One region of the Paenibacillus sp. JMULE4 genome, then DNA from elsewhere that is predicted to be linked to it. Evidence: riboswitches for the same ligand, from Rfam matches in the RefSeq annotation. Region 1 holds a riboswitch; each other region holds the start of a gene.
What was found. Region 1 has a riboswitch for cyclic di-AMP ahead of EXW96_RS19590 (resuscitation-promoting factor). Riboswitches for the same ligand answer to the same signal wherever they lie in the genome.

Region 2: another riboswitch for cyclic di-AMP. It lies ahead of EXW96_RS22575 (stalk domain-containing protein); the one in region 1 lies ahead of EXW96_RS19590 (resuscitation-promoting factor).
Region 3: another riboswitch for cyclic di-AMP. It lies ahead of EXW96_RS03420 (amino acid permease); the one in region 1 lies ahead of EXW96_RS19590 (resuscitation-promoting factor).

Annotation. Positions count from the first base shown of each region.
Region 1 covers NZ_SGWF01000017.1:131,235-138,890, reverse strand. The annotation lists gene purR (pur operon repressor) at 1-58, opposite strand, end outside; gene ispE (4-(cytidine 5'-diphospho)-2-C-methyl-D-erythritol kinase) at 194-1,048, opposite strand; partial or broken gene EXW96_RS27745 (small, acid-soluble spore protein, alpha/beta type) at 1,335-1,514, opposite strand; gene veg (biofilm formation stimulator Veg) at 1,666-1,938, opposite strand; gene yabG (sporulation peptidase YabG) at 2,160-3,038, opposite strand; gene rsmA (16S rRNA (adenine(1518)-N(6)/adenine(1519)-N(6))-dimethyltransferase RsmA) at 3,120-4,046, opposite strand; gene rnmV (ribonuclease M5) at 4,043-4,597, opposite strand; gene EXW96_RS19590 (resuscitation-promoting factor) at 4,706-5,845, opposite strand; cyclic di-AMP (ydaO/yuaA leader) riboswitch at 6,126-6,309, opposite strand; gene EXW96_RS19585 (TatD family hydrolase) at 6,526-7,293, opposite strand; gene EXW96_RS19580 (HD domain-containing protein) at 7,330-7,656, opposite strand, start outside.
Region 2 covers NZ_SGWF01000019.1:219,704-227,359, reverse strand. The annotation lists gene EXW96_RS22580 (DUF6483 family protein) at 28-708, opposite strand; cyclic di-AMP (ydaO/yuaA leader) riboswitch at 855-1,006, shown strand; gene EXW96_RS22575 (stalk domain-containing protein) at 1,011-1,859, shown strand; gene EXW96_RS22570 (polysaccharide deacetylase family protein) at 2,004-2,693, shown strand; gene EXW96_RS22565 (hypothetical protein) at 2,788-3,258, shown strand; gene EXW96_RS22560 (AAA family ATPase) at 3,390-4,154, shown strand; gene EXW96_RS22555 (hypothetical protein) at 4,244-4,441, opposite strand; rRNA gene rrf (5S ribosomal RNA) at 4,785-4,901, opposite strand; rRNA gene EXW96_RS22545 (23S ribosomal RNA) at 4,975-7,656, opposite strand, start outside.
Region 3 covers NZ_SGWF01000010.1:245,963-253,618, reverse strand. The annotation lists gene EXW96_RS03440 (IS110 family RNA-guided transposase) at 1-921, shown strand, start outside; gene EXW96_RS03435 (LysR family transcriptional regulator) at 1,323-2,222, shown strand; gene EXW96_RS03430 (ABC transporter substrate-binding protein) at 2,308-3,402, opposite strand; gene EXW96_RS03425 (DUF445 domain-containing protein) at 3,592-4,830, opposite strand; partial or broken gene EXW96_RS03420 (amino acid permease) at 4,848-5,243, opposite strand; cyclic di-AMP (ydaO/yuaA leader) riboswitch at 5,396-5,563, opposite strand; gene EXW96_RS03415 (cysteine hydrolase family protein) at 5,877-6,635, shown strand; gene EXW96_RS03410 (glycosyltransferase family 4 protein) at 6,756-7,656, shown strand, end outside.

The DNA of each region.
Region 1 (7,656 bases):
GAATTAGCAAGTATTGGGTCATTTCCACCAATCTTGCGCTTCTTTTCATTTTTTTCACTGGTGCACCCCCTAATTTACGACGCATGTTATAATAAAATCCGAATAATATAATGAAAATATAACATTTTTATACGTATTTATACAAGCACATCGCGAAAAATATAATGACACCAAAGTGACATTATCATCTTGTTCAAGTCAGCAGTCTTACAGCATAAACATCTTTGCAAAAGCCTCTTAGCCCGTTATAAATGCGAGGAACCTTGGCTTCTTTCGAAACCAGTCCAAAAACGGTAGGACCGCTCCCCGACATCAATACGCCGTCAGCCCCCAGCTTAGCCATCACTTCTTTCAGCTGCCGCACCTCCGGGTAAAGCTCCAGCGTAATTTCCTCCAGCACATTGCCGAGCTCCCCGCACAGCTGTTCGAACCGCTTCTCCCGGATCGCCTCAAGCACTCCCGCAGTGGAAGGATGCTTCCGGATGGCGCCGACCTGCAGCTTGCCGTATATTTCCGATGTAGACACGTTGATCGGGGGCTTAGCCAGAATAACCCAACACTGCGGGGGTGATTCGATCGGCTCCAGCTTTTCACCGCGTCCCCGTGCAATCGCTGTTCCTCCGGTTACACAGAATGGCACATCCGAACCGAGCTCTTCCCCGAGCTTCTGCAGTTCTTTCATCCCTATGCCAAGCCTCCACAACCGATTCAGCCCACGCAAGGTAGCCGCGGCATCGCTGCTCCCGCCGGCAAGTCCCGCAGCTACCGGGATTTTCTTATCCAAATGAATATAAACTCCTTGCTTAACGTCATATCGCTCTTTGATCAGACGAGCGGCTTGAAAAGCGAGATTTTTTTCATCCAGCGGTATGTACCCGGCTTGACTCGATATGATGATCGTGTCGCGCGGCAGCTCCTGCATTTCGATCCGGTCCGCCAGATCGACCATGGTCATAACCATCTCCACTTCATGATAGCCATCTTCACGCTTATATAATACATCCAGGGACAAATTGATTTTTGCCGGGGCTTTCTCGAATACCTTCATAGGACACCTTCTTTACAACTGTCTGTCTATACGGGCTTACCGTTCTTCTCCTAATACTATACCAAAAACGGCACAAAAAAAAGCTAAAGCGGCCTCTTGGCTGCTCTAGCTTTCTTTAATGGTGCAATTACGGCCTGGAGTACGGGGAATACACCGGCGTCTGTACAGTTGGCTGCACGCCGCCGTACCTTGGCGCTAGGGATTCCTGAGACGGCGACGCTATCGCCCCCTGCGCGGGAATCGTACCTTGTCCGGGAGCCATCCCGACGTTTCCAACCGGGATCGGGTTCTGCTTCTGCAACGTTCCCTCCGCAATTTGGATCGCCCGCTTTACCATATTGCCCGCATCCTTCGTTCTTATGCCGCCCCAGCCTTCTCGCTGTACGGTTTCGTAGAAGCCGAGATCTTTGGCAAGTTCATATTTGAAAGCATCGGACATAACCCCTCTGCGATTTCTGCGCCCCATAACCTTACCTCCTTCGCTGTTGATTTGAAGTTAGTAAAAGCTAGTATGCGCCGATACCAGGAAATCATGCAACTTTATCGACGGCAGCACCGTCTTATGAAGTACACAAGCAAAAACGGCTGACTGCTCGAGCAAGCCAACCGTTTATGTATTATTGTTGTATTGTAATCCGCACTTCTCCGTCATCGCCTTGCACTGTCACTTCAACCGATTCCGTCAAAATGTCTGCGTAGCTGTAAGAAACGCGCTTGAAGGTCTGGTGTTCCTGATCCAGCTTCACAATAAATACGGAAGGATAGGTTTCCTCCAATACACCGGATCTTTCGATGGTCTTGCGGCGACCGCCATTTGCTTTTAACATGATCTTTTGTCCGACATGAGGTTCCAAACTGCGTTTGATATCCAACAGCGTATTTTTAGCCATTGATCACTACCACCTCTTTCCTATTTAATTATAACGCAACAAAGGTAGTATGTCAATTTAAGCCGAATATTATATCAGCCATACAAACGTGTTGTCAATGACTTTTTTTCCTTGATTTCTGCAGAAAAACATAAATCATCTTTACTTTCATTCACACAATTGTCAAAAATTATTCTGGATGGATGGGGGAATTGAAAAAGAAAAAAAGCACCTTTCGGCGCTTAAGTCTGATTTGCGTGTTGAATTTTGGGCACGCCCCGGCGATAGCTGCCTCGTGATTCTATGCCGCCGAGCCCCTCCAAACCACTGTGTGTGAGCCCGATGACATCTACGATATTCACCGTATCGCGAATGGGCGTAAAAGCCACTTTAGCCGCGATGCACAACGGGTCAAGAGCATGAATCAGCACACGGGCGGGGGAACTGGCATAATTGGCTCCGGCTTGCAGCAGCGCTTCAAAATGGGATTGGCACGCACCGGCGATAATCGTCAATGCGTCACGGTTTTTTTCATATTTCCTTGCTGCCTGCACCGCATTCACGAAATTATGCGAATTTTTGTAACTGCTAAGCGAGGTAATGTCCCCTCTACTCCGGTGCTTCAGAAGGCCGTCATGTCCGGTCACCACTACAATATCGGGCTGGATTTGGGGCAGCAGGCGGTAGAGCGCATCGGCCATATGGGCTTCCGTCACATAGAATCCTTCGGCCGGTACCCGGAGCTCTCCATATAAGACCATGCATTTGCGCAGATACACTGGATCGCCATCCAGATGCAGCACTTTACCCGGCACGTCAAAATAAGTCGGACGTGATTTGGGCGCCGCACCCGGAGCTGTGCTGCTATCCGCCGCGTTCGGGCTTGCTTGAGATTGCGATGCATTCGTGCGCCTCATGGCATCCAACCATTTCGGACGGATCAAACCCAAATATTGAAAAGGATCGAGCTGAGGCATGGGTTCCAAATCCGGAAGCGGAGCATCGGCCAAAAGCCGCAGCTCTACTCCGCGGAGCACCGCCTGCTGCTGCCTGATTTCTTGGATTTTGAAAACTATGTCACCGCCATACGACTTACGAGTGACGAGGTCTCCCTGTTTCATGGCTGCATCGCCTCCTCGTCTATCGTATGGCGAATATAGGCAAATGGTGCAGGTGAATTGCCTATAACCCCTATGGAGGAGTTAACGGGAACTTAACGCTCTGGCAAGATTCCGGCTCAGTACAGCATATTCTTCCATAGACAATGTTTCCCCGCGGCGGGAGGGATCGATGCCTGATTGTTGCAGGATGACTTCCAGCTCGCTTTTCGTTTCTTTGGTGAAATATTTCGCCGCTAGATTGTTATATATCGTTTTGCGCCGCTGCACGAAGCTGGCTTGGACCACGTCAAAGAAAAAGGCCTCGTCTTCCACATCCACAGGAGGCGTCTGTCTTACTTTCAACCGAATGACCGCCGAATCCACATTCGGCTGAGGGATAAACACGGTGCGCGGGACGATCGTTACGACTTCGGGGATACAATAATACTGTACCGCAATACTGAGACTGCCGTAATCTTTACCTCCCGGCTTCGCAGCCATCCGGTCGGCCACTTCCTTCTGAATCATGACGACGATATTCTCCAGAGGCAGCTTTTCTTCGAGCAGCTTCATAATAATGGGAGTGGTCACATAGTAAGGGAGGTTGGCGACAACGCTAACTTGCGAGACGCCCTGAAAATGCTGCTCGAACAGCTCCTTCAGATCAACCTTAAGCACATCGCCGTGGACAACGGTCGTATGAGGATAAGGGGATAATGTCTCCTCAAGCATCGGCAGCAGTCTTTGGTCGATCTCAATGGCCACGACCCGTCCTGCCGCCTTGCCCAGCTGCTGCGTTAGGGCTCCGATCCCGGGACCGATTTCCAGCGCCCCTTTTTGAGGGGTCAAGTCGGCTGCAGAAACGATTTTATGCAATATATTGTAATCAATAAGAAAGTTTTGACCTAAGCTTTTCTTCAAGGTAAAGCCGAACTTCTGCATCAGCTCTTTGGTTTTTTTCGGCGAGGCGATGTCCTCCACAGACGCTTGTCCCGCATCCGCCGTATCTGTAAAGCGATTGGTACTCATAACGCTGCACCCTCTTCTTCATCCAAATGCCGCCGCGCCGCCTCGAATTCTTCTTTTGTAATTTGAAACATGCGGCAGCGATGATAAAACTGTTTTCCGTTACAATAACCGATACCAAGCCGCTTGCCCATCTCAAGCCTTCTGGCGGCAGCCGCCGGGTGAACGATCAGACCGGCCTCCAGCAGATCGTTCCAGCCGATTTCCGTACCTTGGGCCATATAATCCGTGCGTACATTCACAAGCGCGGAACGAATCGCTTCCACCGATGCGTTCTCCACCCCAATGTCGCCGCGGCTGGTGGCCGCCTCCTGCGTCAGGAACGCATGCTTGCAGCCGGGGACTTCCTTGGCGATGATTTTACGTATCCTCTCCCCTGCATGATCAGGGTCCGTGAAAATGATTACGCCTCTGCGTTCCTGCGCCAACCGGATACGCTCCAGCACCTCTTTATTGATTGCGGAACCGCCGGTTTCGATCGTTTCCGCTTCGACGGCCCGTTTAATCGCAACCGTATCGTCTTTGCCTTCAACAACAATAATCTCTTTAATCATGGAATTCGTCCGTACCTACTTTCGCAGCAAGAGAAAAGAAGAGGGACGTTAGCCGTACCTCTTCTTCATCTGTTCTATATATGATGAGTCTGCCCTAATTGCCCATCCTTAATCAGCCGACGGCTTCTTTGGACCGATGATATATACGGTTGCGCCATGTTTTGTTCCGAAGCGCAAAGCATAATCATGGCTGTCGAAATAAACGTCGATTTTATTTCCTTTGACTGCGCTGCCGGTGTCTTCCGCTCTGCGGAAGCCCAGACCTTCAATATAAACCCACCAGCCTATCGGAATGACCTTTGGATCGACTGCAATCGTGCGACCTTCCGTTACTCTCGTACCTGATGCCGTGATTCCATACTGCGGATGATCCGGATCCTTGCCTGTCGAGGCCGGTCCCGCGCTATACGCAGTGAGCTTCACGTTATTGATGACCTGTTTAACGTCGAACTTCACGCCGTTTCTGGTCACCTGTTCCAAGGTTGGCGAAGACGAAGAGAGTGTTACTACGGGATTCTTCGTTCCCACCGCAATAATTTTTTGCACACTTTGGGTTTGAATCTTTTCGTCAACGATTTGTTCGGATACGAGCACACCGTCTTCATAGACTTTTTCTTTCTTCTTGAGCAGAACGCCCTCTTGTCCTTCTTGAATAACCTGTTCTTTGCCTCTGATCAGCTTCGGCTCCGTCTTTTTTACCGTTTCGAAAGCGATCGGTTCTTTGATTTCCTCAACATTTTTCTTGACACGGACGATCTTGACTTCACTATTTTCGTTTATTGCCGCATTCAAAGCGGGAGTCACTTTATCAAGTTCACTGAGCTTGATCTTCTGATCGTCAAATAGCTGTTTGACCGTCTTTCCTGTCGTATATACGGTCTTGGTTTGCCCACCGTCTGTCAATTGTACCGGTTTGGCTTTCTCGATAATAATTCGATCTCCCGATTCCACCGAATCATCCAGAGAATGCGACACACGGTCGTGTTCACCGACAGAGATGCCTTGCTCATCCAGTATATGCTGCAGAACTGATTCTCTAGTTTGGAAAGTTTGCTCTTTTCCGTCTACAACAACCGATACGCTTTTGATTGACGTACCGTAATACATGATTAAAAACATGAAAGTCATAGCGAATAATATGAGTGCAATGATCGATATCATACGCAAGTTTTCATGCTTCCATCGCAATGCGAAGGACAAGCTGGATGATCGTCTTTCATGGGTTTGTTCAGGTGTCACAACGCCCACTTGTTCGGTCCTCCTTAAAGCCCCGCCATCCGAGTGTTATGCATGATTAGATCTGACGCGACTATGGTAAAGTATATTCTTCTCCAATTACCAACGTTTGCTTCAACGGCTATCAGAACCGTACTTGCCTAAGGCCACCTCCTGGAATCTTATTTTTTATGAACCGGCTTGGATCGTTATCCCAATGACGGGGGAATACAAAAAAAGTCAGCGGAGAAGAGGAACCTTCCCGTGACTTTTCTCATTTTCCTCAAAATGAAAAGTTAAGCCGACGACAATCGTTACCTCTCTCTTAACGCTTACGAGGTTAGCTGACGGATTCGGACTTGAGAGTCGCCCTACTCGGAAGCAGCTGCCTGCCCCAAGATTCACCCCTATAAACACCACGTTCATCAACAGCGTAGCGCTGTGACATCCGCGATGCGGTTCCCCCGTTCCCTTACGGAACTCAGCGATGTTGGAATTTTGGCAATCGTATGAAGTTAATATTGAGTGTACGATGTGAAGGCTGGAATTGTAAAGTATACAAACTTTGAAAAAAATCTCGGATTTTACTCAATTATCATTGTTTTTTATTAATTTTTAAACCAAAACCATCTTTTTCTCCATTGGTCACAGTTTTTTATTTTGTTTTCTTCGATTATCTTGTTTTGTATAAAAAAGTTCTTTTGTGTGAAAATTCACTTTATACCGAAAATGGATATGGCATTCCTCGAGGTAATCCCGGCCAATTCTTCCAGTGAAATGCCCTTGATTTGGGCCGCCGTCTCAGCTACAAGACGAACGTAAGACGATTCATTCCGCTTGCCCCGATACGGATGAGGGGCAAGGTAAGGCGCGTCCGTTTCAATAAGCAGCCGATCGAGAGGAACTTTTTCCAGCACCTCCTTGGGCTGTTTTGCATTCTTAAACGTGACCGGTCCTCCAAACGAGATATAGAAATTCATGTCAAGGCACATTTTGGCTGTTTCCCAGCTCCCGGAGTAACAATGCATCACACCGCCAACCTCCGCCGCCTTTTCTTCGCGCAAAATTTGCACAACATCGTGATGCGCATCCCGGTTATGGATGACAATCGGCATGCCGAGCTTACGTGCGAGCCGGATTTGCTCACGAAACACACGGGCTTGTACATCCTTTGGAGACGTATCCCAATAGTAATCCAGCCCGATTTCTCCTATGGCTACCACCTTCTCATGGCGGCAAAGCGATTCGATCCATTCCAAATCGTCCGGGGTCATATCCTTTGCGTCTGTCGGATGCCAACCCACGGTCGAATAGATAAAGTCATACTGTTCTGCCAAAGCGATGGAGCTGGGAATGGTTTCCCTGTTAAATCCGACATTGATCATGTGACTAATTCCGTTCTCTCTTGCCCTTTGAATCACTTCGTGTCGATCTTCATCGAATGCCTGTACGTTTAGATGCACATGCGTGTCGATCAGCATATGAACATACCCCTTTCTTCGCCATTGCGACAATGTTCAGGACAGACCTAACAGGATGCGAACATCAGCGTCCAGTTCCTGCAGATGGTTCAACAGCAGCTCATGAGGGTAATACAAATGGTATTTCCCCATATGAATACCGCTGATCGAGCGGACAATCTCCGATTTGCAGGAGATCTCCGATAATGTGTTTTTGGAATCCAGCAGCAAGATAGGCAGCTTCTCATCCTGCTCTCCGGGACGGTACACATCATACGACAGATCCGACGGGAAATCAATTTTCAGGTAATAATCCGGATCGATTCCAAAGCTTTGCAGCAAGCTTCCCAGGCGTTCCATCAGTTGAGTGTCGATACGCTCGAG
Region 2 (7,656 bases), on a different contig from region 1:
TCAGATTTTTCCTGATAGTGGCATGTTTTATTTTATATTCTTCAGTTCCTCGAGGCCGTCTTCGACTTCTGTCTTGGATAAATTGCCTGCAGCCAGCCGCTCTTCTTCGACAGAACGCCAGCGTTCGTACATGCGTATCCCTTCATCCAGCACCGTTATCCACTCCTCACGGAGATGTTCATCCTCGTTTAGCTCGTCCAATAAATGAAATAAAACATCCTCGCTTTTGGCATATTGTCCGCAATCCTCATAATAAAAAACAAGCTTATGCATGGTATCCGTCGGCATAGACGCACGGTTCGCGAGAGCCAGCGCCGCATCGATCCGCTCTTTGAACATCCCGCCCAATTCATCCCGGGGATCCATCTCCCTGGCGGTGAGCAGCAAGTCCAGCGCCTTTAAGCCATCCTTAATTGCAGCAGCCGCGTGACCGCTCTCTTTCTGTGCAGCGCCCCGCGCGTTCAGCATATCTCCTAAAGCCAGCACTTTTCCTTGATCGACATGTCCGTCCTTGGAAAGCAGTGCGAGCAAATCCTTGGTAGATAAAGCGTGAATCAGCCTGGAATTCAGCCCTAACAATTGACGCATGGCCTGATTCAACAGTTCAAGGGCTTCCTGCAAACGTTGATTTTTCCTTGCGAACATTACTTTATGCAGCACTTCCGTCGTCTGCTCAATCAACCGCATGAGATAATCGCGTCTGTACATGATCTCTTCCCTTCAATTCTGGCCGTGTCGTTCTTTTTATTGTACAGGATTATGCAGCATGAGGAAAACCGGCGCTAGAAGCAATTCCATTATGAGGGAATGATTGGTTGATTTTGTGCATTGAACCGGAACATTATCCTATGTTAGGCTTTTAAAAGCCGAATCGTACAGCTTAATTATGTGTACGTACGGGGGACTAAGCACTTGGGGTGAATGCTTGCAGGCTGCACGGCTGCGCTAGGGAACAACCTCTTCCCGAACCCGACAACTAACCTCGGAGGCAAAAACAGGAGGGACGCATCATGAATTTTCGTTTCAAAAACATGCTCCTGGCATGTGTATTTGCCGTGCCTTCAGTTTTAACGGCATCTATACCCGCACATGCGCAGGAACCTGTACGCCTGGCTGATGACGTCAAGGTACAGGTAAACAAAAAGCTCGTGGCATTTCCGGATGCACAGCCTTTTGTGGATGAGAATCACAAACTTCAGGTCCCCGCGAGAGCGGTTACGGACAAGCTCGGGTACAAGCTTCAGTGGGAACAAGACGGTTCCCGATTCACCATTACAATACAGAGCAGCGACAAAACCGTTTCGCTGTCGACCGGTGACCGGAGCATGACGGTTAACGGAAAACCGACTCAAATTACGGACCCGGCCAAGTTTGTAGACGGACGCGTGTATGTCCCTTTTCGGCTGATTTCCGATACTTTCGGAATCAAAACCCAATGGGACAAGATCAACCGGATCGCGATTCTCAGCACGGACGGCCAATATCATGCTCCCGCATGGTACCGGCCGGTGAACAAGGTTAGCAAGGTACCGAATTATTCCAAAGTGATCGTAGCCAAGGCTACGGCCTATACTGCTTCTGCCGATGAGAACGGCGGTTATGCGGGACTCGACTATATGGGCAACCCGCTGCGTCTGGGTACCATTGCCGTAGATCCGTCCGTGATCCCGCTCGGCTCTAAAGTGTATGTCGAGGGTTATACGTATGATGGTCTTCCTGCCGGCGGAATGTACGCCACGGCAACCGATACAGGAGGTGCGGTGAAAGGCAACCGCATAGACATTTTCCTGCCTGAGAGCAAAAATAAAGCAAGAATGTTCGGAATTCAACAAGTAAAAGTATATATTCTCGGTTCATGATCTTATTTGATTCTCATCCATAGCACGAAGCGGCCGTCTCTCCATCGAGGCGGCTGCTTTTTTTTGGCTGCCGGACTTGCCGCATACTTTTGTTCTGACGTCCAAAACCTAAGATGGTCATGTCAGAACGGAGGTCGATTCGTTATGCATCGCCGTATATGTAGGTTCATGATTGCTTTGGTGGTCCTGTTTCTTACTGGCGCCGCTCCCTCAAACAGCGAGGTCGTATGGAACGTCGAGACGGATCAGAAGCTGATCGCACTTACGTTTGATGATGGACCGAATCCGGTGTATACGCCGCAGATTTTGGATTTGCTGAATCAATACGGGGCTAAAGGCACTTTTTTCGTTATTGGCAAACGCGTGCAGATGTACCCTGCCATTGCCATCCGCGAGGTAAACGAGGGACATGAAATCGCCAATCATACGTTCGATCATCATTACTTGAAAAACTTTCCCCCCGAACGTCTCATAGAAGAAATCCGCCAAACCCAGGAGGTTATATTCGATATCACAGAACAAATGCCGCACGTTTTCCGTCCCCCTGGAGGTTTTTACAATGATGCCCTGCTTCAATCTGTCAAAAAGGATCAACTTACGGTCGTGATGTGGTCTTGGTATCAGGATACGCAGGATTGGAAAAAGCCGGGCGTAGACAAAATTGTCCGCCAGGTTCTGGACAATGCCCACAACGGCGATATTGTGCTGTTCCACGATCTTCAAGGGGACTGCACCCAGACCGTAGAGGCTCTTAAACAAATTTTACCCGAGCTGACACGGCGGGGTTATCAGTTCGTCACCGTATCGGATTTGATTGCCAAAACACGCAAATAAACCGTTTATCTTCAAAAGATGTGATCATGGTGCGGTCGGGATGTCCTATGATATAATCAATTGGAATTCAATAAGCTATGTTATGAGGGATATCATGCTTTCTTTTGAAGAAAAACGTGCCGTTGTGGAATCGTTCCCGGAGTTGGAACGTAAAAATGTATCCTTGGGCCGGATCAATTATCATTATGAAAAAAGCGCCCATGACAAAAAGATTGTGGTTTATCATCTGCATCCGAACGGTAACGGTTTTGTTTATGCCGGTCTTCTGTATGGTTACGATCAGGATGACAAAGGCTTGGTCAATATTCGTGATTTCTCCAAGGAACAGCTTCATGCGATCATAGAGGCCTCCATCCGCTCTCTCTCCCCGAGAACAACAGAGGAACAGGCCATTATTGGAGATGCAAAAGAAGAAAGATGGATCGGTCCGGATAACCATACGCTTGTGCTGCTGGAAGAAGACGAAATGTGGTATGTGTACTCGGGACTTCATCTGGAGTCCGCTTTTGACACCTATGATGAGGCGATCAAATATCTACACGATGAAGGATTTTCACGTATGTAGCTTTATCGCTTAGGGTTTCTGGACCACGCTTGGTGTTCAAGGCACCTCACTCTTGGTTGGGATGGGGTGCCTTTGCCTTTGTTTTTTGTATCATATACTTGTTCAGGATCATGGGAAAGGAGCGGCGCCGCATGGTTTTCAGAGAGCAACACGCTTACTTGAGGAGTATCGAGCTGTTAAGGGACCGGATTCCCTCATTTACAGCATACCCGTTTAATCTTCCTTCCTTGCGCGAACTCACCTCTTTGCCTTTGCACCCCAAAGTAACCTATATTATAGGCGAGAACGGAATGGGAAAATCCACACTGCTTGAAGCGGCGGCTATCGCATGGGGATTTAATCCGGAGGGCGGCAGTCTCCATTTTACATTTTCTACCCATTCATCGCATTCCGAGCTGCACCGCTATATCCGTTTGGTACGCGGAGTCCGTAAACCGAAAGACGGCTTCTTTTTCCGCGCCGAAACCTATTACAACCTGGCAACGAACATTGATGAAATGGATCGTGAGCAGTCCTCGGCCCCCCCTATCATACGGTCATATGGCGACAAATCACTGCACGAGCAATCCCATGGAGAATCGTTCTTCGCGGCTTTCCTTCACCGTTTCGGAGGGAATGGCCTTTACATTTTGGATGAGCCCGAGGCGGCCTTGTCTCCTTTTAAGCAGCTGTCCATGCTGGCCCGTATTCACGCTTTAGTGAACCGAAACTCCCAGTTTATTATTTCTACTCATTCTCCCATTTTAATGGGATATCCCGACGCTCTGATGTACAATCTTACGGACAAGGGCATTGAACAGATAACTCTGGAAGAAACCGATCATTATATCATTATGAAACAGTTCCTGCTAAACCGGGAACGGATGCTGAAGGAATTGTTCGCAGATGTGGAATAATCATAAAAGACCAATAGCAAGAGCAGGCATCCTTGTGCTTCCGCCGGATCCCTGCTCTTTCTCTAATGGCCTGTAACCGATCCATGAGGTCAGATTGGCTTTCCGTTCTTCTTCACATCAAACTTCCCGCTTCGGTTATCAACGGCTCCCGGCTGATTACCTACAGGAGGATCGATTTGTACGGCCTCATTCGTTGTCCGCGTATGATGCAGGTCGGTTGCTCCCGCGGCATGGGTTCCTAATTCGGCCAGTTCTTCATTTTCGTTGTTATTTTGCACTTTGCCCATGAACTCATTCCTCCTTGAGGTGTGGTTTGTGAACTTACGCTTTCCTTCGACGTAGCTTCCGAGCTTTTTGGAGTATTCGAATCTAGATCCGTCATCTCCATATATCAGCTTTCTTGCTGGATATCATTACAGCTCTAAAGTTGTAAATCTTCAGTTAGTATGCAGTCTGTTTGCCCTGATTCATTCAACCGCTCTTTACCAATAAAGGGAATATCGGAATGTTATGTATGTTAAAATCCAATTTACATCGAGGGAGGCTTCCATGTATAAGCGTAATATTATCCTGAAGTACAAAAAGCCTGCAAGTCATTTAATATGACTTGCAGGCTTTTTGAATACATTTGCTTGGCGACGTTCTACTCTCCCAGGACCCTGCGGTCCAAGTACCATCGACGCTGGAAGGCTTAACGGTCGTGTTCGGTATGGGTACGCGTGGTTCCCTTCCGCCATCATCACCAAACGTATTCATTTCTCAAGGCTTGCGCCCTGAAAACTGGATCGAAACCAAGCCGCTGATCATCTTCATGTGCTTTTTGGATAAGCCCTCGACCGATTAGTATTCGTCAGCTCCACACGTTGCCGTGCTTCCACCCCGAACCTATCTACCTCGTCGTCTACAAGGGGTCTTACTTACTGGGAAATCTCATCTTGAGGGGGGCTTCACGCTTAGATGCTTTCAGCGCTTATCCCTTCCGTACTTGGCTATCCAGCCGTGCCTCTGGCGAGACAACTGGTACACCAGCGGTACGTCCATCCCGGTCCTCTCGTACTAAGGACAGCTCCTCTCAAATTTCCTGCGCCCGCGACAGATAGGGACCGAACTGTCTCACGACGTTCTGAACCCAGCTCGCGTACCGCTTTAATGGGCGAACAGCCCAACCCTTGGGACCTACTTCAGCCCCAGGATGCGATGAGCCGACATCGAGGTGCCAAACCTCCCCGTCGATGTGGACTCTTGGGGGAGATAAGCCTGTTATCCCCAGGGTAGCTTTTATCCGTTGAGCGATGGCCCTTCCATTCGGTACCACCGGATCACTAAGCCCGACTTTCGTCCCTGCTCGACCTGTTTGTCTCGCAGTCAAGCTCCCTTTTGCCTTTGCACTCTGCGAATGATTTCCAACCATTCTGAGGGAACCTTGGGGCGCCTCCGTTACGCTTTAGGAGGCGACCGCCCCAGTCAAACTGCCCACCTGACACTGTCCCCATACCCGCTTAGGGCACCAGGTTAGAACTCCGATACGATCAGGGTGGTATCCCAACGTCGCCTCCACACAAGCTGGCGCTCATGCTTCTCTGGCTCCCACCTATCCTGTACAGATCGTACCAAAGTCCAATATCAAGCTGCAGTAAAGCTCCATGGGGTCTTTCCGTCTTGTCGCGGGTAACCTGCATCTTCACAGGTATTAAAATTTCACCGGATCTCTCGTCGAGACAGCGCCCAAGTCGTTACGCCATTCGTGCGGGTCAGAATTTACCTGACAAGGAATTTCGCTACCTTAGGACCGTTATAGTTACGGCCGCCGTTTACTGGGGCTTCGGTTCACAGCTTCGGGTTGCCCCTAACCGCTCCCCTTAACCTTCCAGCACCGGGCAGGCGTCAGCCCGTATACTTCGCCTTGCGGCTTCGCACAGACCTGTGTTTTTGCTAAACAGTCGCTTGGGCCTTTTCACTGCGGCCCCCTCGGGCTATTCACCCTACCGGGGCACCCCTTCTCCCGAAGTTACGGGGTCATTTTGCCGAGTTCCTTAACGAGAGTTCTTCCGCGCGCCTTAGCATTCTCTGCTCGCCTACCTGTGTCGGTTTGCGGTACGGGCACCTTCTCCCTGGCTAGAGGCTTTTCTTGGCAGCCTGAACTCATGACCTTCGGTACTCCAATTTTCCCTCCCCATCACAGCCCAGCCTTTCGATGTGCGGATTTGCCTGCACACCAGCCTCACTGCTTGGACGAGCATCCATCAGCTCGCGTCACTATCCTTCTGCGTCACCCCATCGCTCATAACGGTTCACGGTGGTACAGGAATTTCAACCTGTTGTCCTTCGACTACGCCTTTCGGCCTCGCCTTAGGTCCCGACTTACCCTGAGCGGACGAACCTTCCTCAGGAACCCTTAGGCTTTCGGCGGATCAGATTCTCACTGATCTTTTCGTTACTCATACCGGCATTCTCACTTGTAACCGCTCCAGCTGTCCTCACGATCAACCTTCTACGCTGTTACAACGCTCCCCTACCCCAGATATATTCATATCTAGCCATAGCTTCGGTGGTGTGTTTAGCCCCGTTACATTTTCGGCGCAGAGTCACTCGACCAGTGAGCTATTACGCACTCTTTGAATGGTGGCTGCTTCTAAGCCAACATCCTGGTTGTCTGCGCAACTCCACATCCTTTCCCACTTAACACACACTTGGGGACCTTAGCTGATGATCTGGGCTGTTTCCCTCTTGACAATGGATCTTAGCACTCACTGTCTGACTCCCGGGTTAACGTCTGTGGCATTCAGAGTTTGACTGGACTTGGTAACCCTTGGCGGGCCCCGCACCCAATCAGTGCTTTACCTCCACGACGCATCTCCCGAGGCTAGCCCTAAAGCTATTTCGGGGAGAACCAGCTATCTCCGAGTTCGATTGGAATTTCTCCGCTACCCCCACCTCATCCCCGAATTTTTCAACATTCGTGGGTTCGGGCCTCCAGTGCGTGTTACCGCACCTTCACCCTGGACAGGGGTAGATCACACGGTTTCGGGTCTACGCCTGCAAACTCATTCGCCCTGTTCAGACTCGCTTTCGCTGCGGCTTCGGCTTCTCACCTTAACCTCGCTTGCAAACGTAACTCGCCGGTTCATTCTACAAAAGGCACGCCATCACTCATTAACGAGCTCTGACTTCTTGTAAGCACACGGTTTCAGGTTCTCTTTCACTCCGCTCCCGCGGTTCTTTTCACCTTTCCCTCACGGTACTGCTTCACTATCGGTCGCCAGGGAGTATTTAGCCTTGGCAGATGGTCCTGCCGGATTCCCACGAGGTTTCACGTGTCTCGCGGTACTCGGGATCCGTCTAGGGCTTTCGCAGAATTTCGGCTACAGGGCTGTTACCTTCTCTGGCCGGCCTTTCCAGACCGCTTCACCTACTCTGCTCAACCCACGTTGACGTCCCACAACCCCAGGGGGCAAGCCCCCTGGTTTGGGCTAATCCGCTTTCGCTCGCCGCTACTGACGGA
Region 3 (7,656 bases), on a different contig from region 1:
ACCGATCGGATCGATGCCTGGATCATCGCCGAACGCCTGCGCTTCGGCCGTCTCACGACGACCATCGTCATGCAGGAGCAGTACATCGCGCTTCAGCGCCTGACGCGCATGCGGTACCATCTGGTTCACAACCTGACACGCGAGAAGCAGTACTTCCTGCAGAATCTGTTCTACAAATGCAATGCGTTTCGTTCCGAAGTCGACAGCTCCGTTTTCGGCCACGCCATCATGGAGATGCTCTCGGAAAAGTTCAGCCTCGATGAGATTGCCGACATGGAAGTCGCCGACTTGGCCGACTATCTCAAGGAGAAGGGAAAGAACCGTTTCCCTGACCCGGAGCATGTCGCCCGCTGCATCCAGAAGGCTGCACGAGCGTCCTACCGCCTTTCAAAGGTCGTAGAGGATTCCATTGATCTGGTTCTCGGCACTTCCATACAGGCCATCCGGAGTATTCAGAGCCAACTGAAAGAGCTGGACAAGGCGATCGAACGCATTCTGGCTGGCATCCCCGGCGCTCAGTGCCTGCGCTCCATTCCGGGCATCGACCGGGTGTACGCCGCCGGCATTCTGGCGGAGATCGGCGACATCGAACGCTTTAGCGATCAGGCCGCCGTAGCTAAATATGCAGGCCTGACATGGCGTAAACATCAGTCCGGGGGCTTTGAGGCCGAAGATACCAAACGCATTCGTTCCGGCAACCGATTCCTTCGTTATTACCTTGTTGAAGCTGCCAACTCGGTGAAAAACCGCGAACCGGAATTCGGCGAGTATTACCGGAAGAAGTACGTTGAAGTGCCTAAGCATCAACACAAACGCGCCCTCGTCTTAACGGCAAGAAAACTTGTGCGTCTGGTCGATGTGCTGCTACGCAACGGCCAACTCTACACGCCTGGAAGGAAGGTGACAACTGCGAAGGATTAACGCCTCCTTTGCCAAAGTCCTTCACGGATTCCCAGTTAAAATCTGGTAATTAACTCGATTTTCGACTGGGTTTAGTTTGGTGTTGCCTTTTTCCCTGAGTCATCGCGTTTTGGGCCAAAATAATTTCCAATTTCCACGAATCAGGGACTTGACATATTACCGCTGGACTTTTTGTTCCTAAGGGATAGTGAGAATTTATCAAAAACCATCCCTTTGTATCAATCTGTTTTTCTTATACAAAATATTGTCAAAACAGATAGGTTCAATTAGTATACATAGTATAAGCTACCATAAATGGTATTTATCATTGTGAAAAGAGCCGGCCCAGGGAGGCCTTATCAGATAGGCCGCGCATTGTGCTCGTAATCGTATATCCCAAATTGCGATAAGGGGTGACCGAGATGGAAATTCATCAGTTGGAATATTTTCTGGCCGTTGAAAAATACCGCAATTTTTCTACCGCCTCACTGGAAATATGCGTATCCCAGTCAACTTTGTCGCAGCAGATCAAGAAACTTGAGGATGAATTGGGAGTCAAATTATTCATACGCTATTCCCGTTCGGTGCGACTAACCCCTGCCGGCGAGGATTTCCTTGTTCATGCGCAGCGAATCGTATCGGAGATTCAACAATCCAGGGAAACGATTCAGAAGTATATAAGTTTTGATAAGGGGAGCATCAAAATTGGTGTGTTTCCTAATATGGCGTGTTTGGGTTTGAACAAAATTATTACCAGCTTTTTTAGAACTTATCCGGGTATTGATTTTGAAATACATACGGCCAATACGGATGATTTGCTGAAGGGGTTACGCGAAAAAAAGGTCAATGTTGCTTTTATTAACTCGCCTTTTCCCAATCATTTTGAAATCGATTTCTTTCCCTTGATGAATGATCATATTGTAATGCTTATTTCCTCCCAACATCCGCTTGCCAATGAATCGTTTGTCGATCTGAGCGATTTATCACGAGAAAAGTTTTTGATGATAAAAACGAATGCCTGGTTTCGTAATACCTTGATTCATGCATGTAACGATGCAGGGTTCGAGCCTAATGTTATTTTTGATACCAACGATGTCGAGATCGTACGAAGTTTTGCGGAAGATGGCGTTGGGGTGGCGCTCATGGGATACCGCGTTGCCCGCTGCATGTCCAACCCTAACAATTCTATTGTGCCTATTAGACAAATGTTTGAACGACAAAGCGGTCTGGCCATTCCAAAATCCACACGGCCGCCTTTGGCTGCCAGTCTCTTCCGGGACTTTACCCTAAAGGAAATGAGCCGGACTTTAAATTCGTGGTGAGCGTGCTGCGGCCCGTCGAAATAAGTTTCACCATTGCCGGGGGACAACAGTCCCCGGCAATGTTCAATAGAGTAGACGTCGATTCTCATGGTTTATTTCCCACCAGCTTCAATGCTTCATCCAGCATTTCAGTGTTAATGATTTCCTTCGTATCCACGGCTTTGGTGATCAGCTTTTCCTTGGCATACCAGTCGATCTGCGTCTTGATATCGTCCACGTTCATCCTGCCGTCAGGGTCAATGAACGACAATGAGCCCATAATAAGATCTTCCTTCTGCCCCGTATATTTGGCCACGATCTTGATCACTTCGTCATAATTCCCTCCTTTTACCCTTTTGCCGTCTTTTTGAGTCAGCACTGCATCGTAATAGTAACGCGCTCCTTTGATATATGCCTTTAAAAAACGGATGCCCGCATCCTTGTTCGTCATGAATTTCGGCGAAAAGAATATTCCCGACGATTGATAGTCGATTTCATCCGCCACCCACGCAAGCACCCTGCCGTAGCCCTGATTGATCGCTATCGAAGCATAGGGCTCACTAAGGATGACGGCATCGGCGTTCTTGCCCCTTAAGGTTTCCATGACACCGCTAGTGGTGTTCATCGGCACCCACTGAACGTCCTTTGTGGTCAATCCATACTTCTCCAATACACGCCCCAGCATGTAATGGTTGGTACTGCCTATCGTAGTGACAGCGGCTTTTTTTCCCTTCAATTCCTCCACCGACCGGTAAGGAGAATCTTTATGCACGATGACTGCGGAGAAAGGGTAGCCCTTCTGTTCCCTTCCTTTGTCGGATACAATAGTCACTTTTTGTCCGGCCGCCATCATGTTGTACAAATCTGCGGTAAAACCGACCCCGCCTACGTCCAAATCGCCCGATACTACAGCCACATTGACGGCATTGGAGGATTCGAACCATTTCACATGAACTTCCAGGTTCTCTTCTTTAAAGAACCCTTTTTCCAAAGCGATAAACAGAGGCGAATTGCTTGTAAACTTAAGCATGCCCATGTTCAAAGAAACCGGTTCGGCTTTAGCCGGCTCTGGTTTGGCCGGTTCTGTCGAGGTTCCCTGGACTTCCTCCCTGTTCCCGCAACCGAAAAACATTGTCACTAGAAGCAAGAGAACAGCAACTGCCGATATGGACCCTTTTTTCACATGATAAACCTTACCCATACCACCACCCCCTAATGAAAGCGCTTTAATAAATTTACTGTAGCTTATGCTTGGGATCCATTCAATCGTTATTAACGATAGCGGTTATTGCTAACATCGATAAAAGGTGACAAAAAAAGCGCGGCGTATCGGACCATAGTTGCGCATCAGGAGTCTGACTCGTTCAATACGCCTGCCGCCGAAGATATTCTATAACTGGATCAGCGAAAGTACGATGCCAACCGCAAAACCGCACAGCGCTCCGTTCACCCGAATCCACTGCAGGTCCTTTCCGACTTTGTGTTCCAGCATGCGTACCAAGGCTACATCATCCATTTGATCCAAATTTTCTTTCACGAGTTGACCGATGCGATAATGATTCGCTTCCACCCATTCAATCAAGTAAGCTAACAAGCGATTTTCCCAAACGGCCATCGAATCCTGTTCGGGATTGAAATTGCGCACGATCCAGCGGTAAGCAGTAATTACCGCCCTGCTGCCCTTCAAACGGTCTTCCTCCAGCTTGTCCAGCCATTGATTGCGGATTTCACTCAAACGCTCATGCAGGAAGACAGCGCCGCGAGCTCCTTCCAATTGGTTTACGATCCATTCCTTCATATTCGCTACAAGCAACTCGTTATCCGCTAGTTGAGACAGTTGGATGCGGATTTCCTGAACAAGGGTCTTCCGGAAAGCATTATCTGTATGTTGGAGACCCCGAATTCCTGAAAGCATCAAGTTTTGGAGGAAGCTGCCAAGCTTTTCTTCATCCATGAAGCCGACAAATGCCTGTAAAGCAAACCCCGTTAAGCCCCCCGCTTTTACTTCGGAGAGCTTTTCGCTTGCGAACTTTCCCAACATCATCCCGGTATCCGGACGTTTCGCCCAGTCGGATGCTTTATGCAGGACGTAATTCAACGCCTTTTCGTCGAATCTGTTCTCGATCACCTTCGTCAGGATGGCATCGGCTGCAGATCCCACATCCGCTCTTCGGATCGCAGCGGCTATTTCCGACTGAAGATAAGGAATCGCTTTCTCGAGCGGCAACCGGTAAACCCATCGGATCAACAGATCCAATAGGCCTACCCGTACCTTCCGTTTGCCAAGCAGCTTAGCCAGAGAGGATGAAGCGAGCTGCAAAAGCTGGAGCTGCCGGAGTTTGTTTTCGATGCTTTGTTTGTTGAGCAGCTCATTTTCCAACGCCAAAATCAAGGATTGGATAATTTTGTCCCTATTCTTAAGGAGTAAGGATGTATGCGGCACCGGTATGCCGAAAGGATGACGGAAAAGAGCGGTCACGGCAAACCAATCCGCAATGCCGCCGACCAAACCGGCTTCAAAGCCGCCTTTCAACAGAGCAACCAAAGGAGTCTCCTGAAGAAATAAAGTGATTAAAAAGCCGCCGGTCATAAAGGCCAATGACAGTCCGGCCAAATATCTTGAGTTCATCTGCGGCCTCCTTCCGGTTATTTATGGAGATGGTAAGGCACTGTAGCGATCACGACGTCTTTATGATTGAATAAGTAAGCCCTTAACAGTAACCCGGTCTGATTATGGAGGAAATAATGCCACCAATGCCTGGTAATGAATTGCGGAATTAATATGGTAATATGATCCGTTTCCCATTTCTTCTCCATCCGTGCGATATCCTCATCGTCAAATCCGACATATACGGCGACAACATGATTGGTTAGAGACTTGGCATAGCTGAGCGAATTCATAACCACCCGGGTAATGCCGGCTACGGGAACGACGATCGTGCTGCCTTTTATCACTGGTTTTTCCTCATCCATGTCGATTCGCAGTTCGTCCGATATGTTCAGGTAGTTATTAAGGAGTTTTGTAAACAAGATCATCACAACAAAAAAACCCTTAAATCTCCAGGAAGAAACTTTACTTATGGTTTCCAAATGTGTTGTTAATCAATCATCCTCCAACCTATCCCGTTTTTAGACAACAAAAAAACACAGAGGCTTGAGCTCTGTGTTTGCCTATCAGCAGACAGCACGTTCAACTCCTCTCTCATACAACGCTTACGAGGTTAGCTGTCGGATTCGGGCTATGAGAGCAGCCCTACGTGCGGAATAAACATGTTCCTGCACGATTCACCCCATGGACATCCAAATATATGTCCTTATTGGTTCCCCCGTTTTCCTGTTTGGAAATTCAGCAAGGTGATATGTTCAATGGTTGAATCTTACACCTTACAGGACAACATTGCAAAGCAAGAAATCGGATAAAACCTTTGCTAGATATAAATTGCTTTGTAAATGAGACGCTTTTATAGATCGCTTTCTTTGTTTTACTTCAAATCTCATGGATTTTCTTTATATTTCAGGATTTTTGCGTTTGCGGGCTGTTGCGGATGCTTGAAAACCAATGGATTGGAGTTGTTTTCCCATTCCTTTTTGTTCCCAGCTGAATTTGAATAAGCCATGGAATAAAGCACATAATAGGGTGCGTATACCAAGTATACCCATGAAAGGGGAATCCTCATGAGAAAAATACTGCAGTGTTCCTTTGTGTTTTCGTTTCTTGTCTTTGTTGATCTTTATGGTGTTGCAGCAGCACAAACCGCACCATTTTCATCGCCGGGAATGCAGGTGGATCAAAGCCATACCGCTTTGGTGATCACAGATCCGCAAAATGACTTTTTAAGCCCGAAAGGTGCAGCATGGAATTTAGTGAAAGACAGCGTTGCTGAAAATCACACGATTGAGAACATTGAATTATTATTAAAAACAGCAAAAAAGAATAAGTTTAAAGTATTTGTGTCCCCTCATTACTATTATCCCTATGACCAAAAATGGTTATTTGGGGGTGCTATGGAACATGTGATGCACGATATCAAAATGTATCAGCGAAAAGGTCCATTATCGCTTGAAGGCTTTCAAGGTTCGGGTGCCGACTTTCTGGATAAATATAAGCCTTATCTAGAAGATGGACAAACCATTATCACCAGTCCGCATAAAATTTTCGGACCCGAAGCCAACGACTTGGTTTTGCAGCTGCGAAAACAGGGAATAACCCGCGTCATTCTTGCAGGTATGTCCGGAAATCTGTGCATTGAATCTCATATGCGCGAACTCATTGAACAAGGATTTGAAGTGGCCGTGGTTCACGATGCCACAGCTTCCGCAAAAATAAACGGCTTGGATGGGGATAAGGCTGCAAAAACCAATTTTCGCATGATTGCCAACGCTTCATGGTCAACCAGGGAGACTATAGAGAAAATGAAATCCATTCAAAGATAAGCCTCCAGTTTGGAGGCTGCCATATCCCGCAGCTAATTTAACTCCGAATTAATATTCCTCTGACAATGGATTGATAAATATGAGGTATTTTAAACCTATATCCAATTGTTGAGGAGGGGTATGATGCGAATTGCTTTATTCTCCGACACCTTTTGGCCCCAAATGAACGGGGTTGCATTGACGTTAAAAAGACTGGTCGAACATCTGGAAAAACGAAATATTTCACTCCGGATTTTTGTGCCCAAATGCACGGAGGAGGATTTTTTCACAAGCAATATCCTGTCTTTTAGCAGCCTCCCCTTCATCCTCTATCCGGAATGCCGGATTGCGCTTCCCAATTATTTCACGATCCACAGCCAGCTCCAGCAATTTCAACCCGACCTGATCCATATCGCCACGCCCTTTAATATAGGGCTTTGCGGACTTTATTATGGGAGAAAATATGCTATTCCTCACGTTGCCTCTTACCATACGCACTTTGACCGCTATCTGAATTATTATCACCTGCAATTCGCCTCTTCCCTGTTATGGCGCTATATCCGCTGGTTCCACCAATCGTGTCTGGCCACCTTTGTTCCGTCCGTTGAAACGGCCGAAAAATTGGAAGAACATGGAATTCGAGACGTGGCCTTATGGAAGCGCGGAGTGGACTGCCGTCTTTTCAACCCCGATAAAAAAACCGGATTGATCCGCGAAAAATATAAGATCGACGAACGTTATATTTTCCTATATGTTGGCCGTTTGGCACCTGAGAAGGATTTGGACATTTTGCTTGAAACGATGAAGAAATTACCCGCTTATGTTAGCGGCAATGTCCGCTGGCTGTTGGTCGGCGACGGCCCGCTGTTGAAAGATTTGAAAGCGGAAGCCCCATCGAATGTTACTTTTACCGGTTATATGAAAGGAGAGAATCTAGCCGAACTGTATGCGTCGGCCGACTTGTTCGTATTCCCTTCCGGCACCGAAACCTTTGGCAATGTGGTACTGGAATCTATGGCATCAGGCACTCCCGTCATCGGAG